2 regions of the Brevibacillus sp. FW301-21C12A genome follow, and region 2 is predicted to be linked to the other one. Evidence: riboswitches for the same ligand, from Rfam matches in the RefSeq annotation. Region 2 holds a riboswitch; the other holds the start of a gene.

Region 1 (3,412 bases), on a different contig from region 2:
CCATTCGTTGAACTTCCAGCCCGGCGTCTCTTCACGCAAGTCGGCACGCACGCGAACCCCTGCCGCTTTGATCTCGTCGAAAAGCGGATCGAACGCCTCCATCACTTTTTCCCGCAGCTTCATCGGACCTACCGGAATCATGATGACTTGCGTAGGCGCCATCCGTGGCGGCAGCGCCAGGCCGCGGTCGTCGCCGTGCACCATAATCATCGAGCCGATGAGCCGCGTCGAGCTGCCCCACGAGGTCGTATGCACGTACTTGAACTGATTGTCGCGGTCCAAAAACTTGATCTCGAAGCCGCGCGCAAACTTGTCGCCCAAATAGTGCGAGGTACCTGCCTGCACGGCTTTTCCGTCCTTCATCATCGCTTCGATCGAGTACGTGTCAACCGCACCCGCGAAGCGCTCGCTCGGCGTCTTTTGCCCTTTCCATACCGGAATCGCCAGCTCCTGCTCGACTACTTCGCGATAAATTTCGAGCATCTGCATCGTTTCCTGGCGCGCCTCTTCTTCTGTCGCATGGGCGGTGTGGCCTTCCTGCCAGAGAAATTCCGATGTGCGCAAAAACGGCATCGTGCGCTTTTCCCAGCGGAACACGTTGGCCCACTGGTTAATCAGGATCGGCAAGTCGCGGTAGCTCTGAATCCACTGGCTGTACATGTGGCCGATGATCGTCTCCGAGGTCGGGCGCAGGGCGAGCTTTTCCTCCAACTGTTCGCCGCCCGCTTCGGTCACCCATGGCAGTTCTGGGTTGAAGCCCTCGATGTGCTCTTTTTCTTTTTGGAAAAACGACTCGGGAATCAGCATCGGGAAGTAGGCATTGCGATGTCCGGTTTCCTTGAACCGTTTGTCCATCGCCTCCTGAATCCGCTCCCACAGCTCGAAGCCGTCGGGCTTGAAGACGATGCAGCCGCGCACCGGGGTGTAGTCCATCAAGTCCGCCTTTTTGATCGCATCAATGTACCAGCGCGAAAAATCTTCCGACTGCGGTGTAATTTCTTTTACAAACGCTTTGTCCTCTTTCATCCTTCTACGCTCCTTTTTTCTTCGCATGAAATGCAAAAAATCCCCCATCCCAAAAGGGACGGAGGATTGACTTCCGCGGTACCACCCTGATTGACCATGGCTTGTGCCACAGTCCTCTTTTCCAACCCGATAACGGCGGGGCGACCGGACCAGCTCGTCGCTGGCGGCTTCAGGATGGGGTGCAGGTATGCCTCGTATCAGCCTTCCAGACTAGGGCCGACTCTCTGGAACAAGGGAAATAGCTGCGGGTCCTTTCATAGCCTTTTCACAAAAACGGTTCGTTTAAGAACATATCTTAGCAAGTCGAAAGGCCGATGTCAATTTGTGGTACGCAGGGCCAGGCGAGCGCCCAGCTTGGCGTAAACAGGATAGGCGACCAAGGCGAGCACGACGCCTTTGAAAATGTTGAACGGCACGATGCCGACCAAGACGAGGGACCAGACGCTCGTCGCATTGAACATCGCAAGCAGTTCTGCCATCGGCATATGGTAGAGCACAGCGTAAGCCGGGAGCAGGACGTATGCGTTGGCGACAGCCATGACGACCGTCATCATCAATGTCCCGAGCGCAAGCCCTGTCAGAAAACCTTTTTTGCCCTGGCCGCTGCGTTGCAGCAGGATAGCCGGCAAAATGAAGCTGGCGCCGGCAATCACATTGGCAATCTCGCCGATCAAGAGTCCGTCTGCATTTTTAAACAGAAAGTGCAATGTATTTTTCAAAACTTCGATGATGATTCCGGCCACCGGACCGTACATAAGCCCGCCGATCAACGCTGGCAGCGTGCTGAAATCAAGCTTCAGAAAGCTCGGCATCAGCGGAACGGGAACCTCCAAAAATTGCAGGATAAAGGCAACGGCGGCCAGCATCGGAATCGTCACGATCCGCTGGGTTGCTCTGCGCGAAGAATGCAAGGCTGTTTCTTTCATGTGTACCATCTCCTCTTTGTTCTCCTTCTTTGAGGAATGGCAACAGTGGTCGTGCCACACGTGTTGCTACTCATACGCTTTGCCTGCGGAAACGCAAAAATACCCTGAGAAAGATTCTCAGGGCAGATTACAGGCGTATGACAAAGCATGTGCAGGAAACAGGTTCGCGAAACAAAAGGTGCTGATTTTGCATGCCCCTTTTGCAGCTTTTCCCGTTTGCACAGGCAAACAAGCACGTGCAGAAAACGTACTGTCGTCATCCTTCTCCCATCCAGACTGTACTGTCGGCTCTGGAATCTCACCAGATCCTGCACTCCGTCGCTTGCTGACAAGCTGGGGAGGCTCGCGGGCTTAACGTGCTCGTGACACGATCACCGCCGGTCGGGAATTGCACCCTGCCCCGAAGGAATTGTGTAGTTGTCTATTGCATATTATACTGCGCTTTTTTGATTTGACAATAGAGGAAACGGCTAAATCGACAATTTTTTATTGTTTTCCGATGAATTTAATAGGATATGCTCCTGGTCGCTTTGATCGGGTTGGTAGTTACCTTGACCAAAAAGAAATAGACCGCCCTTGAGTCCCAATTCCAGCGGTCTATTCTTCCAGAAATTTTGAGCCGAACCCCTTGAGGGAAGCTTCCATTGTACAGACCGCTCCGGTTGCCGCCGGACGGTCTTTTTTTCGCTTGTTACCTCTAATGTTATCATAACGAGCCGCAAATAAAAATATACATTCGGCTCCTCCAGCATCGAATCAGGCCGCGACTGCTACGAACCCGCTCCCCGATATTTGCTGACCCCCCAGTTCCACACAAACAGGCCGAGGCCAAAGAAAACGACAGCCACGAGCGGAGTAAACGCCGCGTAGGTGTACCAGACTTCTTTGCGCAAAAAGTAGGCAGCCGGGTAGACGCCGACGAAGGCAAACGGCAGTACATAGGTCAGCACGAAGCGGATCGCTTTGTTGTACACATCCACCGGATAGCGGCCGTACTGCTGAATGTTGTAGATCATCGGGGCGATTCCCGTCCGCGAATCAGAGAAAAAGCTGACCGCCGCAATCGCTGTGTACACGCCGCCGTAGATGAGAGCGCCGCTCACGACCAGCCCGATGAAGATCAGCGGGTCGTACCAGTAAAACGACAGGTCGAGCTGGATCGCCGCATAGCCCATAATAATCAGGCCCGTGATGATGCCGAAAATGCGGTCCGGCGCGATGGATTCCAGACAAACCTGCGCCAGATTGTGAATCGGCCTGGTCAGGATGCGATCCATTTCGCCCCGGATAATGTAGCGCTCGTTGAAGTCCCAAAAGCCGAAAAACATCGAGAACAGCGCATACGGCACCAAAAAGAACCCGTAAATGAAAATGATTTCGTCCCGCGTCCAGTCCTTCATCATCGGGACGTGCGTGAACACGACGATGATGAACACGAGGTTAATCAGCTCGGAGACGAG
Region 2 (3,412 bases):
AAGCCGGATGTGCCGCGTGCGCCCATGGAAGGTATGGACGACAGCCCGTAGAAGGCGCGGCGGAAACGAAAAAAAGCGGCAGCGTGCGAGCTGTCGCTTTTTTCATGGAGATGGCTGCCCTTGCTTACTGCTCCGCCCAGGTGACAGTCAGCTCGATGACGCCTTCCTGGCCGCTGAGCGGGCCGCCGATCATCGACCAGGACTGTTTTTTCTCGATGTTGCCTCCCTGAATAATGATGTTTTAGTCGTCGATGGTTTGCCCGGAGTCAGAGAGGTTTTGCGTCTTGAAGTAGTCTTTGTACAGCTTGGTTACGGCTGGCATGCTTTCCTTTGTGCTGAAAATGAGCAGGACAAACTTTTTGCCGTCTTTGATTTCGGAATGCGAGGTGCTAATTTCGGCGACCTCCGGGAGCGGGAAATCGGCTGGGAGATATTCCGGCCGCTTCTGTTCAGAGGCAGGCTGGGCAGCAGTGTCGCCGGAAGTTTGCTGGGTCGGCTGTTGCGCAGTCTGCTGTGCTGGTTGCTGCGCTGACTGTTGCGGTGTTTGCTGTTCCGCTTGCTGTGCCGGTTGATCCACTGAAGCTGGCTGGCTGCACGCACTGATCGCCACTGCTGCGAAGAGCGACAGAGCGACGTGCGCCCACGCTTTCTTTTTCATCACGTATCATCAGCTCCTCTTCATCATACGTAGAAAATATTCTATGTCATTTTTGGTTCTCCATATGGAAAAAGTCCTGTTTCCAGCATTCGGCAATCGGGGGAGCAGCTTGTTTGCTATACTGAAAAAAGCGGCTTGCGAGCGCAAGAGACGGGAACGGACCGAAGACGAGGGGGCTGGAAAGGAAATGAACAGACGCTTTGCAACAGGCATCATTTTTGACATGGACAATACGCTGCTGCACTCGAAGATCAATTTTGCGGAAATGAAGCGGGCAATTTTTCAGTTGTGGACGGAGCATGGTCTGATAGAGCCGACCTTCGACTGGCACAGCCATACCGCCTCGCAACTGATCGAGCTTGGCCGAAAGTCGGGCAGGCTGACCAGCCAGCTCGAACAGGAGATGTGGGGAGCCGTCACGGCAATCGAAAAGGCGGGAATGCACGAGGCTGTTCTCGAGAACCATGCCCAGGAAGTACTCGCGCAGCTCATGGAGCGGCATCATTTGTTCATTTTGACCAACAACGCCTACGCTGCCGCAGAGGAAGCGCTGCACCAAACCGGTATTGCGGGCTGCTTCGAGAAGATTGTGGCGCGCGAGCAGATGACGACCTTGAAGCCGCACCCGTCCGGGATTCATTACATTCGCAGGCAGTATCCCGATATGCCTGCTTCGGCCTGGACGATGGTCGGGGATTCCTGGATTGACGGAAAAGCCGCGCAGGACGGGGAGGTGGCGTTTATCGCCTACCAGGGACATGCGCAAGACATGGAGCGCCATGACGTGGCACCGCAAGCGTACATTGCGGATTTGCGCGAGCTGCTGACTATGTTGTAACAAAGCTTGCAGGCAGGAGAAAAACACTTCTGCCTAAAAAAATGACAGCGAACGTGAAAAATGTGCTATACTTTGCCTAACTGAATACCAGCCTTCAGGGTAGGGTGAAATTCCCGACCGGCGGTAATGACGAACGCACGTCTGAGCCCGCGACTCGCTATCGCAGTTGGATAGCGACTGACTTGGTGCAAATCCAAGGCCGACGGTAAAGTCCGGATGGGAGAAGGTATTGGCATAACCTCAGAGCTGTTTTTTCAAAAACAGGCATTTGCGAGGTTTCTTTCCCTACGCCCTGAGCATGTTCTCACGGGCGTTTTTTATTCCGCAACTTCATAGCGAAAATCTTCAGGGCAAGGTGAAATTCCTGACCGGCGGTAATGGCGATGGCGAACCATCGTCTGAGCCCGCGACTCGTGGACCGTGACGGTTTGCGACTGATCTGGTGCAACTCCAGAGCCGACGGTAAAGTCCGGATGGAAGAAGAGCTGACTGCGCTTTTTGGCATCGTTATTTTTGCAAAAAACGAATGCGAGAAGGCTTCTTTCCCTGTGCCCTGAAACGCTTGAGGTTTCGAGGGCTTTTTGTTTTGGCTGGAATCCAGGCAGGAAAAAGGAGGTTTTACATGGAGCAGGACAAGCGGTTCATGGCATTGGCGCTGGAGCTGGCGCGCTCGGCCCACGGCCAGACCAGCCCCAATCCACTGGTCGGTGCAGTCCTGGTGAGCAACGGAGCAGTTGCAGGCATGGGCGCGCATTTGCGTGCCGGGGAGCCGCATGCGGAGGTGCATGCGCTGCGCATGGCAGGGGAAAAGGCGGCTGGCGCTACTTTGTACGTGACGCTGGAGCCGTGCAGCCACTTCGGAAAAACGCCCCCTTGCGCCGATGCGGTAGTGGCGGCGGGGATTCGCCGGGCTGTGATTGCGACGCTGGACCCGAATCCGCTCGTGGCTGGAAAAGGCGTGGAGAAGCTGCGCGCCGCAGGAGTGGAAGTGCTCGTCGGGGTAGGCGAAGCGGAAGCGAAAAGGCTCAACGAGGTGTTTTTCCACTACATCACGACGAAGCGCCCGTTTGTGACGGTGAAAACGGCGAGCACGCTGGACGGCAAAATCGCTTCGGTCACAGGACACAGCCGCTGGATCACGGGCGAACGGGCGCGCGCGGAGGTGCACGAACTGCGGAGACAGCACGATGCGATTTTGGTCGGGGTAGGAACCGTTTTGGCGGACGATCCGCTTTTGACGGCCAGACAAGGGGAGCAGTTGTATGGGCGGCAGCCTGTGCGGATCGTCCTGGACAGCGAGCTTCGCACGCCACTTGCAGCGCGCGTGATCGAAAATGCGGATGCGCCGACCTGGATTTTCACGACAGAGGCGGCTCCGCCAGAAAAGCGTGCGGCATTGGCGGCAAAAGGCGTCAGGCTGTTTGTGGCAAGCGGACAAATTTCGGTGGAAAACGTACTGGATACGCTGGGCGAGTGCGGGATTACTTCGCTGCTGGTTGAAGGCGGGCAGGCAGTGAACGGGGCGTTTTTACAGGCGCGCGCGATCCAGAAGATCGTCAGCTACGTGTCGTTGAAGCTGATCGGCGGAAGCGGCGCGCCCACGCCATTTGGCGGACCGGGCTTCGCCACGATGGATCAGACTGTCCGGCTTGCGGATGCAACTGTCGAGCTGCTGGATGAGCAGGACGTGCGCATAAGCGGTTATCCGCTATGGGAAAAGTAGCTGGAAGCAGGTTTTCCGTTTTCTGCGCATTCGCGCCAGAGAGCAGCAGTCGCCAGACGACGGGAGCAAATTTTTGTTCAGAAAGCACAAAGAGGAGGAAAAGGCCGATGTTTACCGGACTGGTGGAGGAAGTCGGAACGTTGGAATCCAGCACAGGCAACGGGCAGGCGAGTCGGCTGGTCATTCGGGCGCA

The links. Region 2 has a riboswitch for FMN ahead of ribD (bifunctional diaminohydroxyphosphoribosylaminopyrimidine deaminase/5-amino-6-(5-phosphoribosylamino)uracil reductase RibD). Riboswitches for the same ligand answer to the same signal wherever they lie in the genome.
Region 1: another riboswitch for FMN. It lies ahead of AC3WQH_RS20980 (ECF transporter S component); the one in region 2 lies ahead of ribD (bifunctional diaminohydroxyphosphoribosylaminopyrimidine deaminase/5-amino-6-(5-phosphoribosylamino)uracil reductase RibD).

Annotation. Positions count from the first base shown of each region.
Region 1 is NZ_JBYTBG010000044.1:11,219-14,630, forward strand. Features, by position in the region: gene proS (proline--tRNA ligase) at 1-1,026, opposite strand, end outside; gene AC3WQH_RS20980 (ECF transporter S component) at 1,344-1,952, opposite strand; FMN riboswitch at 2,208-2,364, opposite strand; gene AC3WQH_RS20985 (ABC transporter permease) at 2,723-3,412, opposite strand, start outside.
Region 2 is NZ_JBYTBG010000057.1:17,369-20,780, reverse strand. Features, by position in the region: gene yunB (sporulation protein YunB) at 1-51, shown strand, start outside; gene AC3WQH_RS23165 (hypothetical protein) at 242-658, opposite strand; gene AC3WQH_RS23160 (HAD family hydrolase) at 846-1,496, shown strand; FMN riboswitch at 1,583-1,728, shown strand; FMN riboswitch at 1,834-1,985, shown strand; gene ribD (bifunctional diaminohydroxyphosphoribosylaminopyrimidine deaminase/5-amino-6-(5-phosphoribosylamino)uracil reductase RibD) at 2,119-3,219, shown strand; gene AC3WQH_RS23150 (riboflavin synthase) at 3,327-3,412, shown strand, end outside.